2 regions of the Marinobacter sp. DSM 26671 genome follow, and region 1 is predicted to be linked to the other one. Evidence: predicted binding sites of a transcription regulator. Region 1 holds the regulator's gene; the other holds the start of a gene.
What was found. Region 1 encodes LexA, which represses DNA repair genes until DNA is damaged. Its sites were predicted from a motif close to CTGTNTNNNNANACAG; they were not measured.
Positions count from the first base shown of each region.

Region 1 (11,292 bases):
GCCCAAAGCAGACCCCCGGCGACCAAAAAAACCGTGAGCGAGGAAAACATCATTGCGGTATCGGCCGATTCCGGCCCGGATCGATCGTCGGCTGCTTTGATGAAAACGCTGACCGCCGTCAAACATTTTGCCGACGATCTGGAAGAGCAGCACAGCGAGTGGTAAGCCACTCCCAGCTCCGGTTATTCAAATCGTATTAACTTGAAGGTTTATTGAATGTCACCATCGTTTTTTGAAATCGTGCAATTGACCAATGGCGATTACGCTCTGCGCCGCATTGATGATGACAGTGCGCCACTGGTAAAAATCTCTTTTTCGGAAGAAGCCCGGGAAATGATGGAAGATCGGGATATGTCGGTTGCCAAAGCCATGATTGCAGCTGGCATTGAGGCTGTAGGCAATGTTGCCCACGATATCGACTGGGAAGATGACGAACTGGACGCCTCAGACGCCCAGCCCTCCTACACTTTGCATTGATCGGTTAACGCTGCCTGAGAACGACGCCGTGGCTATTGCCCTCGGCCGAGGCTCTTTGCAGGGATTCGAAGGCAACTCGCCCCAGTTTACGGGTCCACATGACCACAGCGTGACAGGTGCCGGCACTGAGGGCTCGCTCTGCCAGGTCCTGGGCAGGATAGTCCGGTGTTGAACGCAGCACCAGCAATTCGCCGGCGACAATCCCGTGCATTTTTTGCCACTTGCTAACCAGCGCCTGGGGCGGGTCGATCCAGGCCAGCCAGCGCTTCTCTTGATTCAGCTGGGTCAGCATTGGCAACAGCAGCTGGAAATTTTCTACCTGGCCTTCCGGCAGAATGATCTCCGTCACATTGCCACAGACTTTGGGTTCGGTGGTTTCCGGAGCGCGTCGGGCGCGAATGACGGAACGTCGCTCGCGGGCGGCGGTTGCCGACACTGAACAGGACAGAGCATTGGGGTTGTAGGCCAGATTCTGATTAAAGCTCATTTGTTCCATAATTCACCCGTTATTCAAACTATCTGAGGCTATCCGAACCGCTCAGTGCAGGTCAGAGCGGCGGATAACACCAACACCCAGACCCTCGATGAACAGCTCCTGTTCGGTCAGGTCCACTTCGATCGGTGCGAATTCTTCGTTTTCGGCAATCAGGTAGACTTTCGAGCCTTCCTTGCGGAAACGCTTTACCGTGACCTCATCGCCAACCCGGGCAACAACCACCTGGCCGTTGTGAACATCCTGGGTACTGTGAACTGCCAGCAGGTCGCCATCGAGAATACCGATGTCTTTCATGCTCATGCCCCGGACCCGCAGAAGATAATCTGCAGACGGCGAAAAGAATTCTGGCTGCAGTGTGCAGTGGTCCTCGATGTGCTCCTGAGCAAGGATCGGACTACCGGCAGCGACCTGACCAATGACCGGGAGGCCCAGATCCTCTTCCGCCTCAGGCAGACGGATGCCGCGGCTCGCTCCCGGCACCATCTCGATGGCACCTTTCCTTGCCAATGCCCGGAGATGTTCTTCCGCGGCGTTGGCCGAACGGAAGCCCAGTTCTGCTGCGATTTCAGCACGGGTTGGCGGATAGCCGGTCTCGTCGACGTATCGGCGAATAATATCCAGTACCTGGGACTGCCTTGCTGTCAGCTTCATCAAGCTACTCCGCTATATCGGGATCGGGCCGCTGCAAACATCAGCCTCTCGTAAGAGTGGCTCCGGTGGCCCTGTTTTTTTATACAGTAAACTGACTATATACAGTGTTTTATCCAGTGTAAAGTCGGCTCCCTGATTTTCTTGCATCCGCTTAATAATGAGGATCAACAGCGGTGTGATATGGTTAGGGCAATATTCCTCACGAACCAGGGAGCACCATGACTCAAGTCAGTGCCTGCAGGATGCCTGAAATCCTAGAGACGAACGAAGGGAAGGAACGCCGGGTTGGCGTCGAGATCGAACTGTCTGGTCTGGGCTACGATGAGCTGGTTACATTGGCGGCGAAGATGCTGGAGGGCACACCTGAGCTCAAGTCACGCTATGTGACAACCTTGCAGACAGCTCTTGGCGACTTCACGGTTGAGCTTGATTCCGATCCGATCAAGGATCTTGATCTGGCGGATGAGCGCCTCCCCGAGTCCATTCGTGAACTCGGTGGACAGGCGATGGATGTGATCGACGCCGCGGCCGAACGCGTGGTACCCCTTGAGATCATAAGCCCACCCCTGAAGTTTTCCAGCGTCGAGGTGATTGAAACGCTCGTCGACAAGCTCAGGAACGCCGGGGCACTGGGCAGCCGGGACGCCATCTATTTTGCGTTTGGCCTGCAGCTTAATCCCGAGTTGCCCGACCTCAGCCCGGAGACCCTGGTTCGTTACTTCCAGGCGTTCGCGGCCCTGTATGAATGGCTCAAGCACCGGCATCAACTGGACGTCAGCCGCAAATTCACTACGTACATCGAACCCTGGCACGGCCGCTACACCGAGCTCCTGATGGAGGATAACTATCAACCAAACCTCGGGGAGCTCATGGAGGATTACCTGGAGTTCAATCCTACCCGCAATCGCGCGCTTGACCTGCTTCCACTGTTTGCCCACCTGGACAAGGAACGGCTGGAACGCCATGTTCAGGATCCCAGGATAAAAAGCAGGCCAACCCTGCATTACCGGTTGCCGGATTGCGACATCGACAATCCCGGCTGGCATTTCTCAACCGTTTGGAACGACTGGGTCGTCCTGGAGCAACTGGCCAACAATCCCGACGACCTGGCCGACATGCGGCAACTGTTCCGGGAGCGCCGCAAACTGAATCTTCACAACCTGACCCACAGCTGGCGGGAAACCACTGACGACTGGCTGGCCAAAAACGGGTATGTCTGAAGAGTCCAAAGAACAGGAACTTGAGGTTCCGGGCCTGACGATCGGCATCAGTGGTCCCGCTCGAAAAAGCCTTGCCCATCGCCTGATCAGCCTGGGTCTGCGCCTCCACGGTGCCCGGACCCACTATATTCGCCCCGGTTCACGGGTTGCCGTACCGATGCTTGATGGCCTGGTGCTGTCAGGCGGCACCCACGTCCATCCTGAACGTTATGGGCAGGAGCCACAGGTTACCGCCAACTATGACCGCAAGCGGGATAAAACCGATCAGTCACTGCTTGAGCAGGCTGAAGCCATTGGCATTCCCGTGCTCGGGATTTGCCGCGGCGCCCAGTTCATCAACGTTTTCCACGGCGGGTCCCTGTGCCAGAACGTGACACCGCTGAGGGTCAATACCCGGCATCGCCCACTGCTCTTGCCCCTGCAAACCGTGCGACTGGTAACGCACAGCCGGCTTGAGCAAGCCATGCGCTCCCCGGTGATCGGCGCCAACCGGATTCACAGCCAGGCCATCAAGCGCCTGGGCCGCAACCTGCGCGTGACCGCCGTGGACAATGATCTGTTTGTACAGGCTATTGAAAGCACCGGACGCCAATGGCTAACGGGCATCCAATGGCACCCGGAATACCTGCTCTACCATGGCGGACACCGACGCATCTTTGGCCAGTTCGTGGATGCTGCCCGCCGATACAAACTGGCGCGCCTGGAACCGGATTCCGACGACGCCTGATCCATTAACGGTTTCCAAAGGAGGCACTACCATGAACGGACGGAACCGAAAGCTCCGTTTAAACCTGAAGTCCGGTTTTATTCTCCCTCTCGCGCTCACAGTACCTGCTCTGACAATGGCAGGTGAAGTTACGCTCACTGGCGAGGGCAGTGTCCGATACGAGCCCGACAGCGCCAGACTCCAGTTCACAGCCAGTGCCGAGCACGAGCTTCCCCAGAAGGCCACCGAACGGGTAGCGGCCCTGATGGCGCAGTGGCGCGAGGGTATTACCGAGTATCAGGATCAGCTCAATGATTACTCAGACGCGTCGGTAAACCTTTACACCCGAACTCTGCCCGCATCTGAAAGAGAGGAGCAGCCCCGCAAGCAGGCCGTCGCCTCCCAGACCGTCAGCTTCAGCATCAGTGATCTTACTCTGCTCAACCCCCTGCTCCAGCAGGCCCAGGCTGTGGGCCTGGATTACCACCTGGGCCCTCACCAGTTCTTCCACTCGGATGAGACCGGTATGGAACAGGAAGCACTGGCCAGAGCCATCGCAGACGCCCAGGCCCGCTGCCGATTCGTGGCCAGTCAGCTCGACCAGAGCTGTGGTGATGTAGTCACCATCAACATCAATGGCGGGCACCGCCCGGTACCAATGATGATGGCGGAGGCCAAATCCATGTCGGATACGGTCTCGAGCGTGGGTGAGCGGGAAATCCGGGCCTCAGTGAGCGCCACCTTCGAGCTGGACTGAACTCAGAAATCCCGGGTGTAGAAGATATCCAGGGAGGCCGCCAGCCCGCTGGCAGCCTCCAGATAGAAGTAACGGCCCAGATCGTAGCGCAGAGCGACCGTGGTGATCGGCTCGAAGATGCCGACACCGTAGCGGACACTCAGCTCATCCGTCAGATACCCGCTCGCCACCACCGAGGTCTGATCGCCGGAACCCTCCGCTTCCAGGGTGAGCTGGCGAATACCGAACTCTTCGCCAATTTGCCCCGTCACCTTGTTGGCCTGGGTCAGTCCCAGGGACAGCGCCGCCCGGCTCATCTGGCCCTCATCACCCCGGCTCTGGGGCGCCCGGCCAAGAATGACATAGGAAAGCGCCTCCGTCTGAGGCATGTCGGGGTTGGAGAATACTTCCGTCTGGGGCGACTGCACAGGGCCGGTCAGACGAATACCGGCCACGACGGTATCCACGGTGCGGACGGCCTCGATGTCCAGGTAGGGTTGGGTAAGGTTGCCCACGAACAACAGTCTTGCCCGCCTGAGCTTGAGCTCCTGACCATAGGCTTCATACTGGCCATTGACCAGTTGGAGCGTGCCACGGGTATCCATGTCATTGCCAATGCGAAGAGATCCCTCCAGATCACCGGTCACGCCGAAGGCGGCAAAAGTCACCTGATCTTCTCCAACAACCACGGTCACATCCATATTCAGCGATCGGACAACGGGCTCTTCCCGTTCCACGCCGACAATGACCTCATCCTCCGAGACCGACACGGCCTGGTCCGGCAAACCCTGTATCTCGATATCGCCTCTTGGCACTCCGACCTGTCCGGATACCTCCAGGGCCCCCTCACTGAAAACGATGGTCAGATCCGGCTCCACCTCAAGCTGCGCATAAGGCTCCAGGTTGAATGGCACACGGCTGCCGGAAATCGTGATTTCCCCCCGGGGAGACTGTTGCCAGTCGATTTCCCCATCCACAATGGTCTGGCTTCGCGCATTGCTCCGGATCCTGCCACTGATCTCGGCCGAGTAACCGCCAAACTGAACGCTGGCGATCACTTCCTCGATTGGTACCGGCAAGCGGGGATCGGAAACTCGTCCATTCACCAGGTGCAGTTCGCCGGTCACCGCCGGGTTCATCAGCGGGCCGGAGAGCAGGCCCTGGCCGTTCACCCGACCGGCAACTTCGTCCAGTCCGGAAAGCAATCCTGCAAGGGCAATATCCAGACCCTCGAGACTGAAGGAACCCTCAACGCTACGGTCGTCCGAGTTCGGATCCAGGTTCATATCCAGCGTGAAATCGCCAAGCTCGGGTCCGGAAAGACGGACCGCAAGGTCGGCTTGTCTCGGCTTCAGGCCGACCTCGGTTGTCAGGGTATTGTAGGCGAGTGACTCCCACTCGCCGTCCACCAGCAACTGGAATTGTCCTTCACCGGCGTCCAGGAAAACGCGTCCGTCCGGGCCGTCGTCGGTTGTGGTGAAATCAACCTCTCCGTTGATCCAACCGTCCCAGCGTAACGTCTCTGGCAGCAAGGGAGCGAGGGCAACGGTTGGGAAGCGGTCGATACGATAGGCAATGCGGGGAACCGGGAGCAGTGTCTGGTCCTCGGCACAAACCGTACTCTCCTCCCAGCGCCAGCAATGATTGCCAAATGTGAGCTCACCATCGGCTTTGTATGCCAGGGTCGCCGGGGCCTGAAGCCGCCATTGCTGGGACTGTTCCGGAAGGTCAATCAGGCCGCGGGACAGCTCTCCCTGCCAGGTTCTCCAGTCAGCGCCGGCCTCTCCTGCGAAAACCAGCTCAAGGTCAGCCTCGGCATGACGTGCACCGATGCTCACGGTGTGCTTTCCCTGGGTGCCATTGGCTTCCAGAGTGAGCGTTTCAAGCTCTTGCCCGAACCCGTTGAGGTTCTCCGCCTGCAAACGGCTGACAAGGCGCATGCCGTCCTGCAGATCGGCCTCAAGACTGAGGGTTTCAATGGCGAGCTTATCCTGCCAGCCCAGGTTTTTGCCACTTGCACTCAGCTCGCCCCTCGGGCGCTCTGGTGTTCCCTCCGCCGTCAGAGTGGCTTGCAGATTCCCCGTCAGGCCAGGCAGGACAATTTCCGGCGCGGGCAGGTTCAGAGCCAGATCACCACGCAGAACGTCGCCCCAGGTACCGCTACCCTCAATACGGTTGTCACCCACCAACAACTGCAGGTCGGATAGCTCCCAACTGCCTGATGAGGTATCTAGCCGTCCCTGCAGAGACGCGGGATTGGAACGCCAGTCGCCCTCAAGATCCCATCCGGCATTCATGGCAGGTACCGGTCCATCCCCGAGTTGTCCCTCGGTCGTCACATCACCGCTGAGACTGGCTTCCAGTACAGGTACCCAATAACCGGGATTGAAGTCCTTCAGGCGCAAGGCCGCCTGCCAGGAAAGCGGCCCGGAAAAGTTCACCGAGCCGTTGCCGGTAAGAGACCCGGCGCCTGTGCTGACGGTCAGGTTGGTCAGTGTGGTCTGCCCGGCATCGCCATCCACCGTGGTGGTCAGTTCCGCGTTGCCCTGGGGACCCTCGACACCGGCTTGAAGCTCTGCATGGTAGTTCCCCTCACGCCAGGACACGGTGCCATCCAGGGAACGAAGGGTTACCACTGGCGGCTCAAAGCCCGGGATCAGCGTATACCAGGGAAATCCGCGCAAACGGATGTCGGCACTGGCTTCGAGGCCCTCGCTCCAGGAGACATTGCCATTGGCCACCACAGTGTCTTGCCCTGCACCATTCTCCTTGTCTGCGGCCAACTCGATCCGGATGTTCTCCGCCGCACGAGTCGTCGCCAGGCCCTCCAGCGTCAGCCGTACCGGGCCTGTCGTGCCCGGAAGCGTAGCTTGCCCCCGGGTGCGAAAACCCTGCTGAAGGCTACCCCTGGCGTCCACAGACCAATCATTGAACACAAGGGTCTCCGGCAGCGCCTGCGCTGCGCGGAACTGATCCGAGGTTAGCCTCAACTGTGCCGGCAGGGCCGGATCGAGCGGCTCGACTTCCCCCGAGAGTTCAGCATCCAGGTAGCCACGGCTGGATGCAGCGACCATCAGGTCCCGAACGCTGCCGGAGAGCCGGGCGTCGAGAAGCCACTCGTCTCCATAAGGCGGCGGGATGTCCGCTTTGACTTCCAGATTGACAGGCCAGTCCCGGCGGGTTTCTATCCGGCCAGCGGCGGACACCGTGTACTCACCCAGCTGATACCAGGCGCGCTTTATGTTCCAGGCGGCGCCCGACCCTCCGGCGTCCAGCTCAAACCGGTCCCAGACTCTGTTGCCGTTGAAGGTAAAAGGCCCGAGCCGGACGCCACTGATATTCAGCGCCAGCGGCAGGTCCACGCCTGGCAGTGTAATGGGGCTCCCGCCTTCGGCTTTGTCCGCCGGGGGCAACTGCGAGACTTCGAGCGTCTCTGCTTCCAGATTCTCAATACAGAGCTGTTTTCGGAACAGACAGGAAGGGGACCAGTCCACGAGTGGCGACTCAACGACCACTTCGACCCCGTAACCACGCCATTGCAAGTGGTCGGCCTGCCACCGACCAAACAGAGATCCCCGGTCATTTTCCACCTGAAGCCCTGGCACCTGTTCTATAACCCAGGCGGTTCCCGTCTCAGAGCGCAGGGCCAGCAAAACAGCGGCCACCACAAGGACAGGCACGAGAATCAATACCGCCAGCCCTACCAACAGCCAAAACCGGAGGCGGCGCGGGCGTGCCGATGGCTTGTGCGGCCTGTCGTCCGAAGTTTCCGGTGTCCTCGTCACAGCTCAGGCCCCATGGAAAAGTGAATGCGCCAATCCCCGCCAAATTCACGATCCAACCCTTTGGCGATGTCCAGCCTCAACGGCCCGACCGGGCTGATCCAGCGTATGCCGACACCAGCGCCGGTGGCCAGCGGGTCGCTCGGATTGTTGATCGCGTTGCCGTGGTCGACGAACATGGCGGCACGCCATTTGTCCGCAAACTGATACTGATACTCGGCACTGCCAACCATCAGGAAGCGTCCGCCCACCGGCACGCCGTTATCATTCTCTGGCGACAGGGTTTCATAGCCATACCCTCGCACACTCTGGTCACCGCCAGCGAAGAAACGCAGGGATGGAGGTACATCTTCAAACCGGTTGGTTGCCACAGCCCCCGCCTGCAGACGGCCCAGAAACCGGTGCTTGTCCGCCAGCGTAAACAGCCCCTTGACCAGTGCGTTTACATGAAGGATATCCACATCGGACAGCGCCGCCCGATGCGAACCGGTAACATCGAACTGCAGGCGATAGCCCCGGGATGGGTCCAGTGGCGAGTCCGTGTGTATTTTCGAGTATCCCGCACCGGGCAGCAGGAGTGTGCTTGTGCCTTTCTCGTCATTGCCGATGTTAAAGCGCTCACCTTCCCAACGCAGCGACAATATCTGTAGCCAGCCGTTATCCAACTGATGCTGCCACTGCTGCCCCAGGCTCAGAAGTTCCGATTCCACATTCTCGATGTCCTCGCGCTGGTAACCGGCGCTCAGGCGGATCAGGTCGGTCATGGGCGGATCCAGGGGCAGCTCGTACCAGGTACTCAGGTTCTGCCTGGGTACCGAGAGTTCTGTCTCGGCGCCCCGCTTGTGCCCCATGGGATTGATCCAGTGTTCCCGCCAGTTTCCACGGAACCTGGGTCCGACATCGGTCGAAAACCCCACGCCCGCCGCCACAGAGCGGGCCTCGCGCCGGGTGAGATCAACGCGGACCGGAATCACGCCGTCCTCGGCACTACCCGGTGAGGCATCGATATCAACACTGCTGAAATAGCCGCTGTTCAGGAGATCCCGGTTGAGCCTTGCTACTTCATCAGCATGGAAGGGTATACCTGGCTCGAAAGAAACGAACTGCTCCAGTAGACCGATCTCGAACCAGTGTCCCTCGGCAAAGGTTACCTCTCCGAGCCGGTACCTTTCGCCGCTATCATAGATAAGCGTAACCGCAGCGCTTCGGGTTGCCGGATCCACTTCCAGGGTACGGGTAACAAATGTGCCGTCGAAATAGCCACGCCGTCGGGCACGGGTCTGGATGGTGTCTCGCAGGCTGGCATATTGACCGTGGTTGAGAATGTCGCCTTCCGCCGGGTGCTCTGGCAGATCGGCGTTAAACCGTTCATCTGACGCAGCTGCCCCCCTGATCTCCACGGTCCGGGACGTAACTCGCACCGGCTCCCCCGGTGTAATGGACAGAACGAGCGTTGCCGTTGTGTCGGAACCACCCTCTTCAATCCGCCAATCAATCAACGGGCTGTAATACCCGAGCGCCCGCAATGCCTCCTCGGCCTGACCAACGGCCGTGGGGGCATAACGCCTGAGATTACTGGCACTGCGGCCTTCAACCTCCCCGATAAACGCCTGGGCATTTGATTTCAGATCCGGGTAGTCTCCCTCCATGTTCACGACGACCTGTTGCGCGCAAACCCACGACGGCAGCCAGCAGAGCAACAAGATCAAAAGCCGGACCCGGCCCGAATTCACGACTTGATAGATTGATAGCATCCGGCTATTTCAGTGTTGGTGGTAACAAGAAGGATTTCCGTTCAAGCGTGGGAGTTTAATGGCAGACGGTCAAGTTAATCCATGGTTGGCCTTTCGGACTGCCCTGAGCGGCTCAAGGGCGAGTCGTTTGTGGCGTTGAAATAAGCTAACCTGTCAGATACTTAGCAACAGACCGGACCCTGGCGAATGCTGAAGATAAATCGAGAAAACCTGAAATCCAGCCACCAGCTTGTCTGGTTCATCATTGATTTCCTGATGCTGGGCCTGCTGATCATCAACCTGGCGTTCATCATCTGGGACTCGATCTATAACTTTGTAGCCGTTCAGAATCTGCTGAAAGAGCATGCTCCGGCCATACAGTCGGCCTACCACCCCATCCATGAACGCTTCATCTTTTACGATCTGATCTTCGTCAGCATATTCCTGACCGAGTTCTTCGTCCGCTGGGGTTACGCCATCAAGGCAAAAATCTACGACCGCTGGTACTTCTACCCGTTTATTCACTGGTATGACCTGGTGGGCTGTATTCCGGTGGGAAGCCTGCGTTTCCTCCGTATCCTCCGTGTGATCTCCATCATCTATCGACTGCACCAGTACAAGATCATTGACGTTACGAACACCAAGATCTACCGCTTCGTAAATTTCTATTACGAAGCCTTTATGGAAGAGCTCTCTGATCGCATTGTGCTGAAGGTGCTGAGCGGCGTGCAGCAGGAGGTCAAACTGGGCTCTCCGCTGTTTGACAAGATCCAGAAGGACATTCTCTATCCCCGACGGGACATGCTCTCCGACTGGATTTCCAAACGGGTTGCCGAGGCGGCCCAGGAAGGCTACGTACCCAATCGCGGAGCCCTCAGGAGCTACCTGGAAGACACAGTGGATAATGCCCTCAAACAGAACCTGGAACTGTCACGACTGAAATATCTTCCGGTGGTGGGCCCCACCATTCAGGAAACCCTGGAAGAAGCGGTCGGCGACATCGTTGCCCATGTCATCCACCAGATCCTCGAAGACCTGGCTTCAGCCTCCAATCACGCCTTCATTGAAGACATCGTGAATGTTTTCCTGCCGACACCCGGTGAAGTGAAAGCCGACGAAGCCCAGAACGAGGCCTTGATTAACCTGATTATCGAAATCATCGACGCAGTCAAGGACCAGGTGAACGTAAAACACTGGCGATCAGAGCTGCCGTGACTCGCTGGCGACAGGCCTTAAGACCAACAAAAAAAGAGAACATCCATGGATGTACAAGACACCCCGACTCATTATCAGCCGGCCCATGAGCTCCTGAAACAACTGGAGGCCGGCACCCTGACCAGCGAGGCACTGATTACCGCCTTACTGGAAAGAATCCGGGACCAGAACCCTGCCATCAACGCGATTGTGGCGCTGGATGAACACAGCGCACTGGCCAGCGCCCGCGAAGCGGATAAGCAACGCGCGCTCGCTGGTTTCCTTCCGCGGCCACAT
Region 1 covers NZ_FONF01000005.1:1,682-12,973, forward strand. Annotated here, with positions in the region: gene BM035_RS06800 (DUF6586 family protein) at 1-165, shown strand, start outside; gene BM035_RS06805 (hypothetical protein) at 217-477, shown strand; gene BM035_RS06810 (cell division inhibitor SulA) at 482-973, opposite strand; gene lexA (transcriptional repressor LexA) at 1,016-1,627, opposite strand; gene BM035_RS06820 (amidoligase family protein) at 1,843-2,844, shown strand; gene BM035_RS06825 (gamma-glutamyl-gamma-aminobutyrate hydrolase family protein) at 2,837-3,571, shown strand; gene BM035_RS06830 (SIMPL domain-containing protein) at 3,603-4,307, shown strand; gene BM035_RS06835 (translocation/assembly module TamB domain-containing protein) at 4,310-8,071, opposite strand; gene BM035_RS06840 (autotransporter assembly complex protein TamA) at 8,068-9,717, opposite strand; gene BM035_RS06845 (hypothetical protein) at 10,009-11,016, shown strand; gene BM035_RS22890 (hypothetical protein) at 11,216-11,292, shown strand, end outside.

Region 2 (11,292 bases), on a different contig from region 1:
GAACGAAAGTGAGAATGAGAGCTGTGAGCTTTTGCATCGCCGGGGGAAATCCTCTATCTTGAAATCGCCTGCCAGAGGCAGGTGTGACACGGGTTAACCGTTCAATGGCGGCTTCATCATACCGGAAGCCGTGAGGCACACCAAAGAGTGAATAGTAACATGTCATCCGAAAACGCCGAATTACGAAAAGTCGGTCTGAAAGTGACTCTGCCGCGGGTCAAAATCTTCAATATTCTGGAGACCGCGGAGGAGCATCACCTCAGTGCCGAAGATGTATACAAGAAGCTTCTGGAGCAAGGCGATGACGTGGGGCTGGCAACAGTCTACCGGGTACTGACGCAGTTTGAAGCAGCAGGGCTGGTACTGCGCCATAATTTTGAGGGCGGCCATGCCGTGTTCGAGATGGCTGGCGACGACCACCACGACCATATGGTGTGCACCCAGACGGGTGAGGTAGTCGAGTTTGTCGACGAGGTCATTGAAGAGCGACAAAAGAAGATTGCCGAAGAGCACGGTTACGAAATCGTCGATCACAGCCTGATTCTGTACGTAAAGCCGATCAAGTCCTGAGCCTGGCTCGGGCCGTTGGCTCAAGGAACGAAAAAAGGGGCGGGTTTATGGCCCGCCCCAACAGCTCTCAGGATCGAGAGGGGTAGTGGATAGTTGCTCGCGGCTCAGTGATGGGTTGCCTGCCCCTTTGAAAACATTTCCCTGGCATGAGCGATCGTATGTTCGGTCATGTCCACGCCTCCCAGCATTCTCGCCACTTCACTGATTCTGCCCTGATCGTCCAGCGTCTCGATTTTCGAGAAGGTGGCATCCTGCTCGGTAAACTTGCTGACAAACAGGTGCTGATGACACTGGGCCGCCACTTGCGGCAGGTGGGTGACGCAGAGCACCTGTCCGTTGCCGCCAAGAGTCCGTAACAGTCGGCCAACCACCTCGGCCGTGCCGCCGCCAATGCCGACATCCACTTCATCGAAGACCAGTGTGGGTGTGGTTGATGTCTGGGCAACCACCACCTGGATGGCAAGGCTGATTCGCGACAGTTCGCCGCCGGAGGCTACTTTGGCCAGTGGCCGCGCAGGTTGCCCCGGGTTGGCGCTGACCAGGAATTCAATCTCTTCCAGTCCGTGGGGCGCTGGCTCCCCACCGTTGCTGCGGTTCAGGTGTGTAATGAACTGCATGTTGGGCATGCTTAACTGGGTGAGCTCCGCTGCGACCCGCTGATCCAGTTCGGCGGCGGCCCTGGCACGGGCCTCTGACAGCTCCGCGGCCAGCTCATCGAAGCGTCCGCGCTGGCTGTCCAGCTCTGCGGCCAGCTGCTCCAGGCTGCCCTCGCCACCGTCCAGCTCGGCCAGCTCGGCACTCAGGCGCTGATGCAGTTCCGGTAATTCTTCCGGTGTGATCCGGTGTTTGCGGGCCATCTGGTAGATGGCGCTCAGCCGTTCTTCCACTTCCGCCAGTCGAGCTGGGTCGGCCTCGTAGTCCTCGACGAAATGGCGAAGGTTGTCGCCGGCCTCACTGATCTGGATCTGGGCTTCGTTCAGCATCTGGATCGTGTCCGCCAGTGCAGGAACGTCCACCGGAAGCTGCTCCAGCTGCTGTAACGCCTGGCGCACCAGATCCACTGCGCTGGTTTCATCTTCGGTGCAAAGCAGGGCGGCCTGATGGCTGTTGTGCAGAACCGTATCCGCCTGGCTGAGCTGCGCCTGTTCCTGTTCCAGGTTTTCCTGCTCGCCCGCTTCCAGTGCAAGACGATCCAGTTCTTCCACTTGATATCGCAAAAGCTGGAGTTTGGCCTCTGCTTCATCGGCATTCTGCTGGCGTTCGGTCAGCCGCTGGCGGATCTGGTTCCAGGATTTCCAGGCTTCCCGTGTTTCAGCGGCCAGGGTCTCAACGCCGGCGAACTCGTCCACCAGCTTGCGGTGGGTTTCCTTGCGCAAAAGAGATTGGTGCTGATGCTGGCTGTGAATATCCATTAACACACCGCCCAGTTCCTTGAGGTGGTTCAGGGGGCAGGGTTGGCCATTGATGTAGGCGCGGGAGCGGCCATCCTTGCTGATGACCCGGCGCAGGATGCAATCGTTGTCGTCATCCAGCTCGTGTTCTGCCAACCATTCGGTTGCCTCAGGAATTCCGGATACGTCGAAGGTCGCTGTGATGTCGGCGCGTTTGGCACCATGCCGGACGGCGCCGGCATCGGCTCTGCCACCCATGGCCAGGCCGAGGGCGTCCAGAACGATGGATTTTCCGGCGCCGGTCTCGCCGGTCAATGCGGTCATGCCTTTGCTGAACTGGAGTTCCACTCGTTCAGCGATGGCGTAATTGGAAACCGTAAGTTGAGTCAGCATGCAGATAACCTCCGCGTTGTTCCTGAAACCGGCAAAACACTGTGGATGTATACAGTGACTGTGAATATATACAGGGTTTTTGTGGTTTGCAAACCTGAGGCAGGTATTTTCTTCAGGATTGCAGGCTTTGGTGGTTGAAACCTGGAGAGCGGGCCCCATATCCGTTCGCAACGACATTTTCCGGCTCGAGGCGGCCGGAGCCCATGTTTAACCGGCCACTGACAGCGGGCCGCTTTAGATGAAGCAGGAGTAGCCATGAGCACTGACGAGAACCGCAACGAGCACGAGGAACTGAACGAAGCCCTCGAGGCTGCGAAAGAGGAGGCCCAGGCCGCTGAAGGCGAAGCCGGCGACAACGAAACCTCCGAAGTGGAAGCGCTCCAGGCTCAGGTTCAGGAATTCCAGGAGCAGATGCTGCGCTCCCAGGCGGAAATGCAGAACGTGCGCCGTCGGGCCGAGATCGACGTTGAGAAGGCGCACAAGTTTGCCCTGGAAAAGTTCGTCAAGGAGCTGTTGCCGGTAGCTGACAGCCTTGAGAAGGCGGTCGAGAGCACCGAGGGTCACGATGAGTCCGGCGAACTGGTTGCCTCAATTCGCGAAGGCGTGGAAATGACCCTGAGTCTTTTCATGTCCAGCCTGAAGAAATTCAACGTTGAGCAGATCAACCCGGTGGGCGCACCCTTCGATCCCCAGCATCACGAGGCCATGTCCATGGTGCCTGCGCCGGATGCCGAGCCGAACAGCGTGGTAGCCGTGGTGCAGAAAGGGTATCTGCTGAATGGTCGTGTTGTGCGGCCGGCCATGGTGGTGGTCGCGAAAGCGGAAGATGCACCAAAAATTGATGAGCAGGCTTGAAAAGCCGATTAAAGCGCCAATATAGCCAGTAAATAGCGAAAGCGGAGGCAAATGGCCTCCTGGAAAGCATTCAGAAGAATTGGAGTGACTCAATGAGCAAGATTATCGGTATCGACCTGGGAACGACCAACTCTTGTGTAGCCATCATGGATGGCGACAAGGTGAAGGTAATCGAGAACGCCGAGGGTGATCGCACCACCCCGTCCATCATCGCCTACACCGACGATGGTGAGACCCTGGTTGGCCAGTCAGCCAAGCGCCAGGCGGTTACCAACCCGAACAACACCCTGTACGCCATCAAGCGTCTGATCGGTCGTCGTTTTGAAGACGATGTAGTCCAGAAAGACATCAAGATGGTGCCCTACAAGATTGCCAAGGCAGACAACGGTGATGCCTGGGTTGAAGTGAAGGGCGAGAAAATGGCGCCGCCGCAGGTGTCTGCAGAAGTTCTCAAGAAGATGAAGAAGACTGCAGAAGACTACCTGGGCGAAAAAGTGACCGAAGCCGTCATCACTGTTCCGGCCTACTTCAACGACAGCCAGCGTCAGGCCACCAAGGACGCAGGCAAGATCGCCGGGCTGGAAGTGAAGCGCATCATCAACGAGCCGACCGCAGCAGCCCTGGCTTATGGCCTGGACAAGAAGAGCGGCGATCGTACCGTGGCGGTATATGACCTGGGGGGTGGTACCTTTGACCTGTCCATCATCGAAATTGCCGATGTTGACGGTGAGCACCAGTTCGAGGTTCTGGCCACCAACGGTGACACCTTCCTCGGTGGTGAAGACTTCGACCTCAAGATCATCGAGTACCTGGCAGACCAGTTCAAGAAAGACAGCGGTATCGACCTGCGCGGCGATTCCCTGGCGATGCAGCGTCTGAAAGAAGCGGGCGAGAAAGCCAAGATCGAGCTTTCCAGCAGCCAGCAGACCGACGTTAACCTGCCGTACATCACCGCAGACGCGTCTGGTCCCAAGCACATGAACGTGAAACTGACCCGTGCCAAGCTGGAATCTCTGGTAGAAGACCTGGTTCAGCGCAGCCTCGAGCCGTGTAAAGTAGCGCTGCAGGACGCAGGCATGAAGGCAGGCGAAGTCGACGAGGTTATCCTGGTCGGCGGTCAGACCCGCATGCCGCTGGTGCAGGAAAAAGTGAAAGAGTTCTTCGGCAAAGAAGCTCGCAAGGACGTTAACCCGGACGAAGCTGTGGCGATGGGTGCTGCCATCCAGGCGGCCGTTCTCTCCGGTGATGTGAAGGACGTTCTGCTGCTGGACGTAACCCCGCTGACCCTGGGTATTGAAACCATGGGCGGTGTGGCAACTCCGCTGATCGACAAGAACACCACGATTCCGACCAAGAAGTCGCAGACGTTCTCCACAGCGGACGACAACCAGACCGCGGTAACCATTCACGTGGTTCAGGGTGAGCGTAAGCAGGCTGCCCAGAACAAATCGCTGGGCCGTTTCGATCTGGCTGATATTCCGCCGGCAGCGCGTGGTGTGCCGCAGATTGAAGTTACCTTCGATATCGACGCCAACGGTATCCTGAACGTGTCCGCCAAAGACAAGGCGACCGGTAAAGAGCAGTCAATCGTGATCAAGGCCTCTTCCGGTCTGAACGATGACGAAATCGAGAAGATGGTGCAGGACGCCGAGGCCAACGCCGAGGAAGATCGCAAGTTCGAAGAGCTTGTCCAGGTTCGCAACCAGGGCGACGCGATGGTTCACGCCGTTCGCAAGACATTGAACGAAGCCGGTGACAAGGTCAGCGACAGCGAGAAAGAGTCCATCGAAGCGTCCATCAAGGAGCTCGAAACCGCTCTGGAAGGTTCCGACAAGGAAGACATCGAAGCCAAGACTCAGAAGCTGACCGAGGTCTCTTCCGAGCTGGCCCAGAAGATGTATGCAGATCAGGCGGATCAGACCCAGCAAGCCGGTGGGCAGGAAGAAGCCCAGGGCCAGAAGTCTGACGATGCTGTCGACGCTGAGTTCGAAGAAGTCAAAGACGACGACAAGCGATAAATCTGACGTACATCAGGTAGTTGGAAAACGCGGGGAGATCCCCGCGTTTTCCGCGTTTAAAAACAGGGTTTTAAAAGCATGGCCAAGCGCGATTATTACGAGATTCTCGGGATTTCCCGGGACGCGGACGAGAAGGAAATCAAGCGAGCCTACCGAAAGCTCGCCATGAAGTACCACCCCGACCGTAACCCGGACGACACCGAAGCCGAGAACAAGTTCAAGGAGGCCAGCGAAGCCTACGAAGTACTGGCAGAGCCGTCCAAGCGGGCTGCCTACGACCAGTTCGGCCACGCGGGCGTTGACGGCCAGGCCGGAGGCGGCGGATTCGGAGGCGGCGGTGCCAGCTTCTCGGATATCTTCGGCGATGTATTCGGCGACATCTTTGGTGGCGGCGGTCGTGGCCGCAACACCCGGGGTGCGGACCTGCGCTACACCCTGGAGCTGGATCTGGAAGAGGCCGTGAAAGGCAAGACGGTCCAGATCAAGATCCCGGGGCATCGCGAATGTGAAGTATGCGACGGCAGCGGCGCCGAGAAAGGCTCCCGCCCGGAAACCTGCAGTACCTGTAAGGGTATGGGGCAGGTGCGCATGCAGCAGGGCTTCTTTACCGTACAGCAGGCCTGTCCGACCTGTCGGGGCTCCGGCCAGATCATCAAGAACCCCTGTAAGGCCTGTCACGGTCAGGGCAGGGTTCAGGAAGAGAAAACACTGTCGGTCAAGGTGCCGCCCGGCGTTGACACCGGCGACCGCATTCGCCTTTCCGGTGAAGGCGAGATGGGCGTCGATGGTGGTCCTCCCGGAGATCTGTATGTGCAGATAGCCGTGCGGGAACATTCCATCTTTACCCGCGATGGCCGCAACCTCTATTGCGAAGTTCCCATCAGCATCGTTGATGCCTCTCTGGGTGGAGAGCTCGAGGTGCCGACACTGGATGGCCGGGTGAAACTGAAGATTCCACCGGAGACCCAGACCGGCAAGCTGTTCCGCCTTCGTAACAAGGGTGTCAGCCCGGTTCGTGGTGGTCCTGCTGGTGACTTGCTGTGCCGTGTGATCGTGGAAACGCCGGTGAATCTGACCAAGCGCCAGAGAGAGCTGCTGGAAGAGTTCCAGAAAACTCTGGACGCCAGTAACGGCACAGAGCACGGCCCGAAGAAGACCTCCTGGTTTGAAGGCGTGAAAAGCTTCTTCGACGAAATGAAATTCTGATCGGCGCGACAAGAAGGAACGCGAGCATGAGGGTAGCAATCATCGGCGCCGCCGGGCGCATGGGAAAAGTCCTGATTGAAGCCGTTGACGGCACCGAGGGTCTCGAGCTGGGTGCCGCCGTGGTCGAGCCCGGCAGTAGCCTGATCGGCGCCGATGCCGGCGAAATGACCGGGATCGGCAAAACCGGCGTCAAAATGGCCGGCAGCCTGGCCGATGTGAAGGATGATTTCGATGTGCTTATCGACTTCACCTTCCCGGACCTGACTCTGGAAAACGCCGAGTTCTGCAAGGCCAACGGCAAGATGCTCGTGATCGGCACTACCGGCATGTCCGACGCCGAAAAGCAGCAACTGGCTCTGGCCGCCGAGTCCACGCCCGTAGTGTTTGCGCCCAACATGAGCGTGGGCGTTAACGTCGTCCTCAACCTGCTGCGCACCGCCGCCGCAACCCTGGGTGACGACTACGACGTGGAGATTATCGAAGCCCATCACCGCCACAAGAAAGACGCGCCCTCGGGAACGGCCCTGCGCATGGGTGAAGTCGTCGCCGATGCCCTCGGTCGTGACCTGAAAGAGTGTGCCGTCTATGGTCGTGAGGGCTTCACCGGCGAGCGAACCCGCAAGGAAATCGGTTTCGAAACGATTCGGGCGGGGGATGTGGTGGGTGATCACACCGTCTTGTTCGCCACCGAGGGTGAGCGTATCGAGGTGACCCACAAGGCCAGCAGCCGGATGACCTTTGCCAAGGGTGCCATGCGGGCCGCTTTATGGCTGAAGGATAAGCCGGCCGGGCTTTATGATATGCAGGACGTGCTGGACCTCAAGTGAGGCCATTTCTCGTGGACACAAAGCGCCATATTTTTTACAATAAGGCGGTTTGACTGCACCAAGCGTACCTTTGCACAAAGATTCTGAAAAAGCGGGACCGAGTTAAGACTCCGTCTCGCTTTTTTGCAACCTGAATTTGCGCTTGCGTTCCTGTTCGTGACGAACCGATACGCCACTCGATGAGGATACAAGCCTTGAGCACACCAGCAATCCTTGCACTCGCAGACGGAAGCCTGTTCTACGGCACAGCCATCGGCGCTGACGGAGAAACCAGCGGCGAAGTGGTGTTCAACACCGCCATGACCGGCTACCAGGAAATCCTGACCGACCCGTCCTACTCCCGCCAGATCGTGACCCTGACCTACCCGCATATCGGTAACACCGGTGTGAACGAAGAAGACATTGAGTCAGACCGCATCCAGGCCGCCGGCCTGATTATCCGCGATCTGCCTCTGCTGGCCAGCAGCTGGCGTAGCAAGGGAACTCTGGACGATTACCTGCGAAGCAACAACATTGTTGGGATCGCCGACATCGATACCCGCCGTCTGACCCGCATCCTCCGGGACAAGGGCTCCCAGAACGGTGCCATCGTTGCCGGTGAAAACGCCACTGCCGAGCGGGCTCTGGAACTGGCAAAAGCCTTCCCGGGCCTCAAGGGTATGGATCTGGCAAAAGAGGTTACCTCCGACAAGATCTGGTCCTGGAAAGAGACGGAGTGGACCCTGGGCGAGGGTTACGGTGAGCGTGAGGAATCACGGTTCAAGGTGGTTGCCTGGGATTACGGCGTCAAGCTGAACATCCTGCGCATGCTCGCCTCCCGGGGCTGCGACATCACCGTGGTGCCGGCGCAGACTCCGGCCTCCGAGGTTCTGGCGATGAACCCGGACGGTGTGTTCCTGTCCAATGGTCCCGGGGACCCCGAGCCCTGTGATTACGCCATCACCGCCATCAAGGAAGTGCTGGAAACCGAGATTCCGGTGTTTGGTATCTGTCTGGGGCACCAGTTGCTGGCCCTGGCCAGCGGTGCCAAGACCATGAAGATGGGGCATGGCCACCACGGAGCCAACCATCCGGTTCAGGATATCGCCACCGGCACCGTGATGATCACCAGCCAGAACCACGGGTTTGCCGTGGATGAGGCAACTCTGCCGGCCAATGTCGAGGCGACTCACAAGTCCCTGTTTGACGGCACCCTGCAGGGCATTCGCCGGACCGACAAGCCGGCCTACAGCTTCCAGGGCCACCCGGAAGCCAGCCCCGGCCCCCATGATGTGGCCCCGCTGTTTGACGAGTTTATCCGCCTGATGGAGGCGCGATCGGCCTGAGACCGATCGCTACGGAAAGCTCACGGGCGCCGCGTGTTGCGCTGCCAGAATTCAAAAGTTGCTGACAGGTTTACCAAGACATGCCAAAACGTACCGACATCCAAAGCATCCTGATCCTGGGCGCCGGCCCCATCGTGATCGGGCAGGCGTGCGAGTTTGATTACTCCGGAGCCCAGGCCTGCAAGGCGCTGCGCGAAGAGGGTTACCGGGTTATTCTGGTTAACTCCAACCCGGCAACCATCATGACCGACCCGGTCATGGCCGATGCCACCTACATCGAGCCGATCACCTGGAAGACCGTCGAGAAGATCATCGAGAAAGAGCAGCCGGATGCGCTGTTGCCCACCATGGGCGGCCAGACCGCGCTGAACTGCGCCCTGGACCTCGAGCGCCACGGCATTCTGGAAAAGCACGGCGTGGAAATGATCGGCGCCAACGCCGACACCATTGATAAAGCCGAAGACCGGGACCGCTTCGACAAGGCCATGAAGAAGATCGGCCTCGAGTGTCCGCGGGCCACCATCGCCCACTCCATGGAAGAAGCCTGGAAAGTGGCTGACGACATCGGCTTCCCGTGCATCATCCGCCCGTCTTTCACCATGGGCGGCTCCGGCGGCGGTATCGCCTACAACCGCGACGAATTCGAGGAAATCTGTACCCGTGGTCTGGATCTGTCCCCGACCAACGAACTGCTGATCGACGAATCCCTGATCGGCTGGAAAGAGTACGAGATGGAAGTTGTCCGCGACAAGAACGACAACTGCATCATTGTCTGCGCCATCGAGAACTTCGATGCCATGGGTGTGCACACCGGTGACTCCATCACCGTGGCCCCGGCCCAGACCCTCACCGACAAGGAATACCAGATCATGCGGAACGCCTCGTTGGCAGTCCTGCGTGAAATCGGTGTGGAAACCGGCGGCTCCAACGTGCAGTTCGGGATGAATCCGGACACCGGCCGCATGGTCGTCATCGAGATGAACCCCCGTGTGTCCCGCTCCTCGGCGCTGGCCTCCAAGGCCACCGGCTTCCCGATCGCCAAGGTCGCGGCCAAGCTGGCGGTAGGCTACACCCTGGATGAGCTGCGCAACGAAATCACCGGTGGCGTCACCCCGGCCTCGTTCGAGCCGTCCATCGACTACGTGGTCACCAAGATCCCCCGGTTTACCTTCGAGAAATTCCCCCAGGCCGATGCCCGCCTGACCACCCAGATGAAATCCGTGGGTGAGGTCATGGCCATTGGCCGCACCTTCCAGGAATCCCTGCAGAAAGCCCTGCGCGGCCTGGAAGTGGGCTCCGAAGGCTTTGACGAGAAACTCGAAGACCTGGATTCCGAGAATTCCCGGGAAACCCTGACCCGCGAACTGAACGTGCCCGGTGCCGACCGCATCTGGTACATCGGCGACGCTTTCCGGGCTGGCATGACGGTGGAGGACCTGCACGAGCATACCCACGTGGATCCCTGGTACCTGGTGCAGATCGAGGACCTGATCAGGGAAGAGCAGGCGCTGAAGAGTGCCGGCAAGGCCGACATTGACCAGGCCACCCTGTTCCGTCTCAAGCGCAAGGGCTTCTCCGATGCCCGCCTGGCGAAACTGCTGGGCATCTCCGAGGTAAGCCTGCGCAAGCTGCGCCACGATCTGGATATCCGCCCGGTGTACAAGCGCGTGGATACCTGCGCCGCCGAGTTTGCCTCCGACACCGCGTACATGTACTCCACCTATGAGGAAGAGTGCGAGTCGGACGCCAGCGACCGCGAGAAGATCGTGGTGATCGGTGGTGGCCCCAACCGGATCGGCCAGGGCATTGAGTTCGATTACTGCTGTGTGCATGCGGCCCTGGCCATGCGTGAAGACGGCTACGAAACCATCATGATCAACTGCAACCCGGAGACCGTGTCCACCGACTACGACACCTCCGACCGGTTGTACTTCGAGCCGATCACCCTGGAAGACGTGCTGGAAATCATTCACGTCGAGAAGCCCAAGGGCGTGATTGTGCAGTACGGCGGCCAGACCCCGCTGAAACTGGCCCGTGGCCTGGAAGCGGCCGGTGTGCCGATCATCGGCACCAGCCCGGACGCCATTGACCGTGCCGAGGACCGGGAACGGTTCCAGCAGATGATCACCCGCCTGGGCCTGAAGCAGCCGGAAAACGCTACCGTGCGCAGCCACGAGGAAGGCATCCTGGCAGCCAGAGAGATCGGCTACCCGCTGGTTGTGCGTCCGTCTTACGTGCTGGGCGGTCGTGCCATGGAAATCGTCTACGACGAGGAAGAACTGGTTCGCTACATGCGCAACGCAGTGCTGGTCTCGAACGACAGCCCGGTGCTGCTCGACCACTTCCTGAACGCCGCCATTGAGGTGGACATCGACGCCATCTCCGACGGTAAAGACGTGGTCATTGGTGGCATCATGCAGCATATCGAGCAGGCCGGCGTTCACTCCGGTGACTCCGCCTGCTCGCTGCCGCCGTACACCCTGTCCCAGCAGGTTCAGGACGAAATGCGCGATGCCGTCAAGAAGATGGCCATCGAGCTGGATGTGGTCGGTCTGATGAACGTGCAGCTGGCCTGGCAGGACGGCGAGATCTACGTGATCGAGGTAAACCCGCGGGCCTCGCGTACCGTGCCGTTCGTGTCCAAGGCCATCGGTGTGTCCCTGGCCAAGGTGGCGGCCCGGGTGATGGCTGGCAAGACCCTCAAAGA
Region 2 covers NZ_FONF01000018.1:7,028-18,319, forward strand. Annotated here, with positions in the region: gene BM035_RS16875 (outer membrane protein assembly factor BamE) at 1-37, opposite strand, end outside; gene fur (ferric iron uptake transcriptional regulator) at 160-570, shown strand; gene recN (DNA repair protein RecN) at 675-2,354, opposite strand; gene grpE (nucleotide exchange factor GrpE) at 2,610-3,209, shown strand; gene dnaK (molecular chaperone DnaK) at 3,302-5,227, shown strand; gene dnaJ (molecular chaperone DnaJ) at 5,306-6,433, shown strand; gene dapB (4-hydroxy-tetrahydrodipicolinate reductase) at 6,460-7,260, shown strand; gene carA (glutamine-hydrolyzing carbamoyl-phosphate synthase small subunit) at 7,455-8,585, shown strand; gene carB (carbamoyl-phosphate synthase large subunit) at 8,666-11,292, shown strand, end outside.
Region 2: recN (DNA repair protein RecN) is a predicted target of LexA. The motif match lies at 2,413-2,428, and genes of this name have one in related genera.